Regions from separate parts of the [Clostridium] hylemonae DSM 15053 genome, predicted to be linked through region 1. Evidence: riboswitches for the same ligand, from Rfam matches in the RefSeq annotation. Region 1 holds a riboswitch; the other holds the start of a gene.
The links. Region 1 has a riboswitch for thiamine pyrophosphate ahead of thiM (hydroxyethylthiazole kinase). Riboswitches for the same ligand answer to the same signal wherever they lie in the genome.
Positions count from the first base shown of each region.

Region 2: linked by a shared signal. The riboswitch ahead of thiT (energy-coupled thiamine transporter ThiT) and the one ahead of thiM (hydroxyethylthiazole kinase) in region 1 are both predicted to bind thiamine pyrophosphate.

Region 1 is NZ_CP036524.1:292,105-297,525, reverse strand. Features, by position in the region: gene thiD (bifunctional hydroxymethylpyrimidine kinase/phosphomethylpyrimidine kinase) at 1-480, opposite strand, end outside; gene LAJLEIBI_RS01420 (HAD family hydrolase) at 584-1,246, opposite strand; gene thiE (thiamine phosphate synthase) at 1,243-1,884, opposite strand; gene thiM (hydroxyethylthiazole kinase) at 1,871-2,692, opposite strand; TPP riboswitch at 2,753-2,862, opposite strand; gene greA (transcription elongation factor GreA) at 2,935-3,438, opposite strand; gene LAJLEIBI_RS01400 (cyclase family protein) at 3,512-4,153, opposite strand; gene LAJLEIBI_RS01395 (helix-turn-helix domain-containing protein) at 4,265-4,477, opposite strand; gene LAJLEIBI_RS01390 (DUF2975 domain-containing protein) at 4,578-5,204, opposite strand.
Region 2 is NZ_CP036524.1:1,365,031-1,370,451, reverse strand. Features, by position in the region: gene gltB (glutamate synthase large subunit) at 1-248, opposite strand, end outside; gene LAJLEIBI_RS06340 (P-II family nitrogen regulator) at 593-931, shown strand; gene LAJLEIBI_RS06335 (ammonium transporter) at 968-2,218, shown strand; gene LAJLEIBI_RS06330 (CPBP family intramembrane glutamic endopeptidase) at 2,382-3,323, opposite strand; TPP riboswitch at 3,504-3,609, shown strand; gene thiT (energy-coupled thiamine transporter ThiT) at 3,606-4,172, shown strand; gene LAJLEIBI_RS19500 (GNAT family N-acetyltransferase) at 4,181-4,585, shown strand; gene LAJLEIBI_RS06315 (2-keto-3-deoxygluconate permease) at 4,605-5,421, opposite strand, start outside.

The sequences.
Region 1 (5,421 bases):
CTCCGCTGCTGCGGCCATATCTTCTTCTGTCCTTACAGGCATCCCGGACAGCTCTTCCGTCTCCGGAATGTTTGGCGTCAGCACTTCCGCAAGCGGCAGAAGCTCTGCTTTCAGTACCGCGACCGCGTCGCCGCTTATGAGTCTGGAGCCGCTTGTGGCCACCATGACCGGATCGACTACCACATGCTCAGCGCCGTATTTTCGCAATGCTGCGGCTATCGTCTCTATGAGCGGACCGGAAGATACCATTCCGATCTTCACCGCGTCAGGGCGGATATCTGTAAATATATTGTCGAGCTGCTCCTTTAGAAACTGCGGAGTTACCTCCATGATTCCTGTCACGCCGGTCGTATTTTGTGCAGTAAGTGCAGTGACTGCGCTCATGGCGTACACGCCATTTGCCGTCATTGTCTTGATATCTGCCTGGATGCCGGCGCCTCCGCTGGAATCACTTCCGGCGATCGTTAATGCTGTTCTCATTTTTCTTCCTCTTTTCTTCGCAAATATTTCCTCATGTGATGTAAGGATTAGCATTAATTTTATATAGCGGCCGAAGGTGGTGCCCCCAATCTGCCGCTTGACATCAACATCTTGATGCTGATTCCCAGAATAAATCAAACGCTCTGTATTCACTCATGTATATATGTACTTTGGCGCGGATCTCCTCCTGTCGGTCTTCACTGGAAGTGTCATAAACTCCAACGGTCTTAAAGCCGGATCCAAGGGAAGTATCAATAGCATGCAATGCATCTTCAAACACAAGCGTTTCCTCCGGCGCCGTTCCCATACAGGCCGCCGCCTCACGGAATATCTTTGGTTTATCCTTCCCCTCGCCCACTTCGGTGCAGGTAAATATTCTCTCAAAGTACGGTCCGATCCCAAGACGGGTAAACGCTGCCTCGATCAGATGCCTGTCGCTTGACGTTGCGGCCGTAAGCCTGACTCCTTTTTTCCTGAGGCCTTCGAGAAATTCTGCCGCCCCGGGCTTTAAACGGGCGCTGTACCTGTAGAATTGTTCGATCTGACGGTTGATCCCGCTTATTATGTCTCCGGTGCTTTCAGGGAGCCCGTACGTATGCTTCAGATAACAGGCCCCTTCCTCCATCGTCATAGGATACAGCCTCTGCCCTAGACCGCGCTCCGGCACGATCTCTCTGGATGTCAGATAACGTTCTCCGGCTTCCTCCCATATGGGCATGGAATCGAGCAGTGTCCCGTCCACATCAAAAATGGCTCCCCTGATCATACTCCCACCATCTTTTCTGCCGCCCCTCTCAGTTCCCGGGCCGCCTGTCTTATGTCAGGGGCGCCGAAGACCGCGCTGATAACGGCAACGCCGCAGATGCCGCTGCCCGCAAGCATGTCCACATTCTCCCTGCCGATCCCTCCTATGGCAATGACCGGTATCTCTACGGCTCTGCAGATCTCCTTTAATGTATCATGGCTCACCTCCACAGCGTCGGCCTTGGAGCCGGTGGAGAACACGGCGCCTACGCCGAGATAGTCCGCTCCCCTTTCCTGTGCCAGCAGCGCCTGCTCCACTGTCTGGGCGGACACGCCGATGATCTTATCATGTCCAAGCCTGGCCCGTACATCGCCGGCTTCCATATCACTTTGTCCCACATGGACTCCGTCCGCGTCTATGGCGGCCGCGATTTCCACATTGTCATTGACGACGAACGGAACATGAAAGCTTCTGCAAAGCTGCTGTACTTCCCGTGCCTCCCGGAGGAACTGTTCTTCATCCAGGTTCTTTTCCCGAAGCTGGATAAACGTCGCCCCGCCTCTGATCGCTTCTTCCACCTGAGCGGTAAGCGTACTGCCTTTCAGCCATCTTCTGTCAGTCACTGCGTAGAGCAGCAGACTCTTTTTATCGAATTTCATAACGTGCTCCTTCATCCAGTATTTTCCCATCCATATTGTATACCGCGTCTATGATCAGGCTGCGGTAGGACGCATTTCCGCCGCCCTCCCGCATATACTTAAAGCCCGTCTCTCCCGCAAGCCCCATGGCGCATACCGCGGCGGCCGCGGCCTTAAGCTTCTGCTCCTTATTGGCGGCCACAAAAGCGGTCATCATGCCGGACAGCTGGCATCCGGTGCCTGTTATCCTGCCCATCTCAGGGCGGCCGTTTCGTATCACGTAACAGTCGGCGCCGTCACTGACCAGGTCGATGGCGCCTGTCACGGCGGTGATACTCCCTGTCTCCGACGCAAATGCTTTGACAAACGCCACTGCCTCATCCAGATTATCCTCTGTCACTGCGTCGGCCACATCGGCATCTACTCCCTTGGTACTTCCGCTCCCCCGGGAAAGCGTCTTGATCTCTGATATATTTCCACGGATAACATCAAACTTTATCTCTTTCATAAGCCTGGCCGCTGTCTCTGTCCGAAGACTGCTGGCTCCCGCGCCGACCGGGTCAAGCAACACGGTATGTCCCAGTTCTTTTGCCTTTCTGCCCGCAATGTACATGGCTTCTATCGTCCGTCTGTTCAGCGTCCCAATATTGATATTCAGTCCGCTGCAGATGGAAGTGATCTCTTCCACTTCCTCCGCCTCATCCGACATGATCGGGCTTCCTCCGCACGCCAGCAGTATATTGGCCACGTCATTGACCGTCACATAATTTGTGATGTTGTGTACGAGCGTTCCCTGCTTTCTCACCTCGTCAATACAGTTTCCTAACATTCCTTGATCCTCCTTTAAAAACAGAAAAAACGGATATGCCAAAGTCTGACATATCCGCTAAAAATACTTACGCTATATCCCTACGTTGGCATTATCCAAATCAGGTTACGGGTCTAAGCACTGACAGCTTACTCTCAGCCCGCTTTCCGCGAGCTCCCCTTGTTGCTATGATGTTTTCACAATTTTTATTATACTACGTTTTCCGGATTTTGCAATGAAAGAATTATGTTCTGCCGAAAGCATCAATACTTCCGTATCGTATCCCCGCTCTCATCCGACGATTTATCAATGGCCCGGATCACTACATAATACCCGCTGCCGCCGTTTGCCGTCACTTTGACGCGCTCCCCCTCTTTATGGCCGAGAATCGCTTTTCCAAGGGGTGACTCTATGCTGATGCGCCCTTCCAGCGAATTCCCGCGCACACTTGTGACGAGCCGGTACTTTTCTGTCTCATCGTCTTCTTCAAAATACAGTTCCACCGTATTGTTGATTCCGACTTCATCCTCCCGGGACGTATCCGAGACGATCCTGGCCGTTTTCAGCATTTTCTCCAGATACCTTATGCGGCTTTCATTCCTGTTCTTGTCCTGTTTGGCTGCCTTATATTCAAAATTCTCACTCAGGTCGCCCTGGGCCCGCGCTTCCTTCACTGCCTCCAGCTCTTTTTTGCGCACGACCAGCTTCCGGTACTCTATCTCTTCCTTGATCTTCTGCACATCACTTTTCGTCAACTGTTCTCTCACAAAATCTCCTGCCTTTCTTACTCGTTCGTTTTTTATTGTATCGCCGGAGATCATAGTTTGTCCAGTTCTTTTGTCAGATATATGCCATGGCGCGCACGGGCGCCCCGTCGGCATATTCATATTTTAAGGGAAGGGCAATGAGATCTGAAAGCCCGCTCCCAAGCTCTTTAAGCCGGCAGAGATTCTCTATGATCACCATCTGGTTTGTCCCAAGGAGCACCTTATGCGCCGGCAGTTCCCTTGCCTCAGCCGCGTCAATGCTCATCGTATCTATACCTACACCTTTTTTACCGGCCCTGGCGATATATTTCGCCGTATCCACTTCAAGACCGGGAGAACGTCTCATATACTCTTCCTGTCCCCAGAACTTCTCCCAGCCTGTCCGAAACAGCAGAAAATCAGCGGCGTCCGCCAGTTCTCTGACCGGTTCTATGTATTTACATGTAATATACTCTCCCTCTTTGATCCCGGTACAGTCGATCACCACAGCCTTGCCGATAAAGTGGGCCGCGGGAAACTGCTCCAGCGTCTTCCCTTTTGCAAATAAGTGCGCCGGCGCGTCCATATGCGTCCCCATGTGCGACGTCAGTTCAAGAGCCGTCTCTCTGAAACCGTCTTTTCCATAACTGCACAGACTGCCGAGCCTCGGCTTCGGTGTCCCCGGCCACACCGGAATATCTTTGTCTATTGTGTAGGTAAGATCGATAATTTCCACAGATTATCCCTTCCTTTCTACGTGACATATACCCATTGAACAGCAGAAGTTCAACAGGTATATTCTACCAGACTATTATTAAGATTGCGGGACATAAATCTTAAGGATTTATTATTTTTCTTCTCTCTCAAATTCCAGTATATCTCCGGGCTGGCAGTCCAGCACATCACAGATGGCTTCCAGCGTCGAGAATCTGATCGCCTTTACCTTACCGGTCTTCAGATTTGACAGGTTGACGTTGGAGATGCCAACCTTAACTGACAGTTCATTCAATGACATCTTCCGGTCTGCCATCACCCGGTCAAGCCGCAGTATTATTGCCATTTTTACACCCCTTGCTATATAAGCGTATCGATTTTTTTCTGGTACGCAGTGCCATACCGGATAATTTCACTTATTTTCTTTCATCCTGTCTCCTTCAGCCTTACAGCGTCTCATCCGAAAACTGCTGCAGTTCACAGCCTCTGCGGAATATATCGCTGACAAGCAGCACGATCACCCCGGCAAATATCCATGAAAGCTGCAGATCGTCCGGTATCCCGAAAGAATACAAGCTGTGGCATGCAAGCAGCTGCAGCATGATCTTCAATATAAGTTTGCTGAACACTCCTATCAATATGAGAGTCCTGCCTGCCTTCCTAATATTACTGACGACTTCCGGCACGAATGGAGAATGCGAATTATCGATCGTTCTAAGTATGTTCCTTATATAATTCATCACAAAGAGCATCGGCGTAAAATTGACTGCCATTGCAGTGAGCAGAAATCCTATGGTAAGTACCCTGTTGTCTATTATCTGCGTCCCGGCCGGAAGATAATCCGGGCTGATCCTGGAAGTTCCCACAAGCAGATCAAACACCCAGTAACCACCTTTTTCCGTAATTGCCACATCCGGCTGCAGTCCCGCATAGACAATGTTGACTACGCCCGCGATCATTCTCACGATGTATATGGCTATCGCAAACTTGAGAAATAATTCACACGTATCATAATGGGTCTGTCCTGCCTCATCGAGGCAGCCTGTGATCTCTACACTTCTTTTCCTCCTCATAGCTCTCCCTCCTGCTCTGAATATTTATTTCTGTTCTTTCTTTTATGTCTAGACTATATCACACTTATTAATCTTTTTCAACTATTATTTAATGATAATCATTAAATAATTATTTATTTATGATAACAAATCAAAAAGTGAGAATGTTTTTCTAAAATTAAATTATTTTTTTATTTGTAACAAATGTTACAGAAATCATTTTCATTTTTATGTATTC
Region 2 (5,421 bases), 1.1 Mb from region 1:
AGAGGTTTACAGACTCTGGAGAAAAACTTGTGGGAAATCTGTAATAAGATTCCAACTCCGTCACCTGTCTTACCTTCGGCATCTTTGCCTGCTCTATGTTCTAAATTTTCTACGATCTTCAGGGCATCCGCCACTGTCTCATGGCTTTTGCGGCCTTTGATATCGACGACTGCACCGATGCCACAGTTGTCGTGTTCAAACTCCGGCCTGTACAATCCATACTGCCGCTGCTCTATTTGTTTGTCCATATAATAATCCCTTTCCTCCTGATCTGTTAAACTTTTTTCATACTATACAATATTTTCGTCTGTTTGTAAACACGGGATTTCATGGATATTTTGTCTAATACATAAAAATAATCACAACATTTTTTTCAATCTTATAGTTTTTATGGACAGTTTTGATGAAATATTAAATTTTCATTAAAATAGTATTTACAAATATTTCCACCCGTGTATAATAAGACACATCAAAAAACGAGGGCGTTTTCCATTGCGGAAAGCGCTCTTTTTTGTATCCGTCTGTCCCATCATCTGAGTTGTATCTAAAGGAAATAACGGGCAGACAAATTATAAAAAAGGAGGCAACTGCTATGAAAAAACTGGAAATCATTATCCAGCCGGAGAAGCTGGAAGACTTGAAAGCTATTCTGGATGAGAATAATGTAAACGGCTTAATGATCAGCAACATCATGGGTTACGGCAATCAGAAAGGCCATAAAAAAGTATACCGGGGCGCAGAATATAATGTTAATCTGCTGCCCAAGGTAAAAGTCGAGACTGTAGTTGAGGCTGATGCCGCACAGGAACTCATCAATATAATTATAGATGAGATCCGGACCGGTACTTACGGCGACGGCAAGATTTTCATGTATGAGGTTGAAGATGCCGTGCGTATCCGCACAGGAGAACGCGGTTCAGACGCTCTATAAAACATACTTTTTGTATCGACATAAGGAGGTAGTATTATGGATTTAGCAACATTAATGGAAAATGGGATGGATACCGCCCAGGCATCCGGCCTGCTGTTGAATGTAATGTGGACCATGGTCGGCGCGGTACTTGTATACTTTATGCAGGCAGGTTTTGCAATGTGTGAGGCGGGTTTCACACGGGCCAAGAATTCAGGCAACATTCTAATGAAGAACATGCTAGACTTCGTGCTTGGAAGTTTATTCTTCTTTATCTTCGGCTTCGCCATTATGCACGGTACAGACTGGAATGGCATTATAGGCATCAAAGGATTTTTTAATCCCGCGTCCCTGGCAGATGCCGATGGAATGATAAATGGACTTCCTGTCGGAGTGTTCATGATATTCCACACTGTATTTTGCGCAACTGCTGCAACGATCGTATCCGGCTCCATGGCAGAGAGGACAAAGTTCGCAGCTTATCTTGCATACAGTGCAGCGATCAGTATTATTATATATCCTGTTTCCGGTCACTGGATCTGGGGCGGAGGATTCCTGTCCCAGATGGGCTTTCATGATTTTGCGGGCTCTACTGCAGTACATATGGTAGGCGGGCTCTGCGCTCTGGTCGGCGCTAAGATTCTAGGGCCCCGTATTGGCAAATACACTAAAGACGGTAAGGCCAGGGCTATTCCCGGACATAACCTGCCTATCGCTGCCCTGGGCGTATTCATTTTATGGTTCTGCTGGTTCGGGTTCAACTGCGGCTCTACAACAGCCGCATCCACAAGCCTTGGTGATATTGCCATGACAACAAATCTCGCCGCCGCTGCCGCAACATTGATGGCCATGTGCGTAACATGGCTCCGTTATGGAAAGCCAGACGTGTCCATGACCTTCAACGGCGCTTTGGCCGGGCTGGTGGCGATCACTGCCGGCTGTGATGTAGTCAGCAGTTGGGAAGCGATTATTATAGGCCTTGTTGCCGGTCTGGTCGTAGTGTTCTCTATAGAAATCTTCGACCAGAAAATAAAAATTGATGACCCGGTAGGTGCTGTCAGTGTCCACGGTATCTGCGGTGCGCTCGGAACCATTCTCACAGGGGTCTTCGGAGAAGGCTGCAGTCTGGGGACACAGATAACAGGTGTAGCCAGCGTAGCCGCATACGTCCTTGTAATGGCATTTGTCATCTTTACCATCATCAACAAAACCATCGGGCTGCGCGTCAGCCGCGAGGAAGAAACAGAAGGCCTGGATGTACACGAACATGGCTCCAGTGCCTACGCCGATTTCAACTTCCGTTTATAAAAGCAACTCCTTAAAATAGCACAGAAAAATAAATGCCTGGAATTTTCTCCATCTCGTTGAAACGCACGTATGAGTTCGTATACAGCTATGCAGCTTATATTCCAACATTTTTTAGATGATCGTGCCCTGGAAAAAAACATGATAAACTTAAGAATCTGACAGCTTACACAGCTGCCAGATTCTCATTTTCCCCCGGTTTATTCGGATAATCGGGTCTCTCTTCTATTCTCTGGATAAATACAAACATCGTCGCCGCCACTGCCGCACATACAACTGTGACGATCCCTATCCTCATAATATCTGCCGACAGCCACTCCAGAAGCTCGTACTTCGTGGCCAGCACCGAGAAAATGTTCATGACGACATGAGCCGCTGCGGGCGCTTTTATCGAACCATACTTCTCATAAATATAAGCCAGCATCATTCCAAGCACAAAGCTGTAGATCATCTGCACTAAATTCACGTGCAGGATGGAAAATACAACGGATGAGTATATGGCGGCCTGCATATAGCCCCCTCTCGCTCTCAGGCGCTTAAACATAAGCCCGCGGAATACGAGTTCCTCACAGACTGGAATGAGAACGCCAAGGCAGATGATCTGTATGAGAAGCGGCGGCGTGTAGAGCACCTCCATCGTCTCCTCATAAGAGCTGCTCAGAGCGGACACTCCACTGATAGCGATCAGGTTGTTCAGTCCCCAGCACATGGCAACTGACATTACGAGCACAGCGCCATATTTCCATACCGGCGCCTTTTTGTTCGGCAGGATTCCGGATACCCGTTCCCTCACCCTGTCTCTGTGAAAGAGCACGATCATGACCGGTATCGTGATGAATGCAGCCGCCCCTTCGATCACGGTCTGCCACTTCATCAATTCCTCCAGTATGGCATTATACAGATTCATCATCTGGTCCTGATTCTCCATCGCTTTCATAGCTGTGTCATAATGCGCAGACATATATAAGAAAGAACACACCATAGCACCGGCCATCATCGTGGCAAAAGCAATTCCCCACTTGATGAGCAGCGGGCCCCACAGATGCATGAACCGCTTTCCGCCGCTCTCCGGGGGTACAGGCGGTGTTACATTTTGCTGTTGTTCCATAATAAACCTCACTTTCTTTCAATCACTCCCTCTATTCTACTTCTCATTAACCCAACATGCAATTAAAAAAGTATAAATTCTTTGAAACAATTCAAAGGGGTCAGACCCCTATGGCCATAGGGGTCTGACCCCTTTCGTACAACCCCCGTACTTGACACATTCTTATTTTCTGACTATTATAGTATTTGAACGGGGCGCCGAAACGGCTGAGATGTGCATGTCTTCGCACAGACCCTTATAACTTGATCCGGATAATGCCGGCGTAAGGAAGGAGAATTTAATATGTCAAAATCAAGTGTCAAAACAAGCACTTCTTCAGGTGCTGTCACAAAGAAACTCGTTTTTTCTGCAGTTGGAATCGCACTCGCAATGGTGACTTCTTACATTAAAGTATGGGAGATGCCCATGGGCGGTTCTGTCACATTATTATCCATGTTGTTCATCTGTCTTATCGGATACTGGTATGGGCCGAAGTATGGTATTCTGACCGGGGTTGCCTATGGCATACTTCAGTTTGTTGTAGATCCGTACATGCTCTCGATCCAGCAGGTAGTGCTCGATTATCCGCTTGCTTTCGGGGCGCTCGGATTGTCCGGTTTCTTTTCCGAACGGAAATATGGTCTGCAGGCCGGCTACATAGTGGGTGTCATCGGGCGGTTCATCTGTTCTCTTCTGTCCGGGGTCATCTTTTTTGCATCCTATGCACCGGAAGGAATGAATCCGTGGGCCTATTCCGCACTCTATCAGGGGTCCTACCTCGGCGCGGAGGCTGTGATCACACTTGTGATCGTATCGCTTCCGCCGGTCACTAAAGCATTGAAATATGTCAAAACGCAGACGAACGTGTAACAGGCAGGATGGATACAAGGATGAATATAAAACAAGAAATATATCCGCATTACTCTCCTAAAGGCGCAGTGGAATATTTTCTTGCACATCACAATGAGGCTAATATTATCAAGGATATTAAAGAGAACCAAGTTTTTCTTTGCTTTGACCTAAAGCGCAATGCCGTAGGTACAGTTACGATAAGGGAGAATGAAATATGCAGATTATTTGTTCTGCCCTCCCGCCAGGGTAACGGATATGGTACGGAATTGCTTGATCATGCAGAAAAAATAATCTCACATCAGTATTCAAAGATCATACTTTCCTCCTCACTGCCGGCAAAAAAATATATCAATACAGACGTGTATTCAAACAGCCGTGACTTAAAACTGTCACGGCTGTTTATTTTTTGTGAATCCACAATATGCAATTAACTATGTAAATACAGAGCGTTTAGTCAAATTTCTGACCCGGGAGCGGCATCTTCGGACAGCCAAACCTCTTAGCCCACCAGCTCGTTATAAATGGCGTTACAATGCAGGTCACCACTACCGATGCCGCGACCTGGACCGTAGCTGTCGCAACGTACGGCTCCCACGATGTGTCGATGAGCGCTACCGCCGCTGGAACCGCCACTGCATTGCCAGCAGTTGTGGCCACTGCCCATGCGGCATACCCGGGCCGCCTGCTGATGAACTTGTCAAAGACGAGAATAAACCCGCCGCCGACAAATACGGTGATAAGACCAAGCAGAATTCCAGGAAATCCCCCTTTGATTATACTCGTCAGATCGATCCCGGCACCGAGCGCAAAGCCTATCAGAGGAATGATCGCGGTTCCCATCGGAGCAAACAGTTCCCGCATCCCTTTGTCTATGTTACCGATCAGCATACCAAGAACGATCGGTATAATAGCTGCCAGCAGTGACATGAATGGGATATTTGCAAGACCGGAGGCTCCAAGCGCCACAAGTGTAAAGAACGGCCCGTCATTCAGCGCAAGCAGCGGAAAGCATCCGCAGTCAGCCTGGTCACCGTAATTTCCCATCAAAGTCAGGTAAACACTGCCGTTACTGTTCGTGACCGCACTGATAACAGCCAGCGTCGTAAGTCCAAAGACGCCTTCCATTCCCCATATCTTTCCGATTATGATTCCAAGCAGCGCTCCTACGGCAAACTTGGCCAGCAGGAGCACCCCTCCCCTTTTCAGTACCTTCGGCATGTCTTTCACCTGCAGGGCAGTTCCCATACAGAACAGCTGTGCCCCCAGC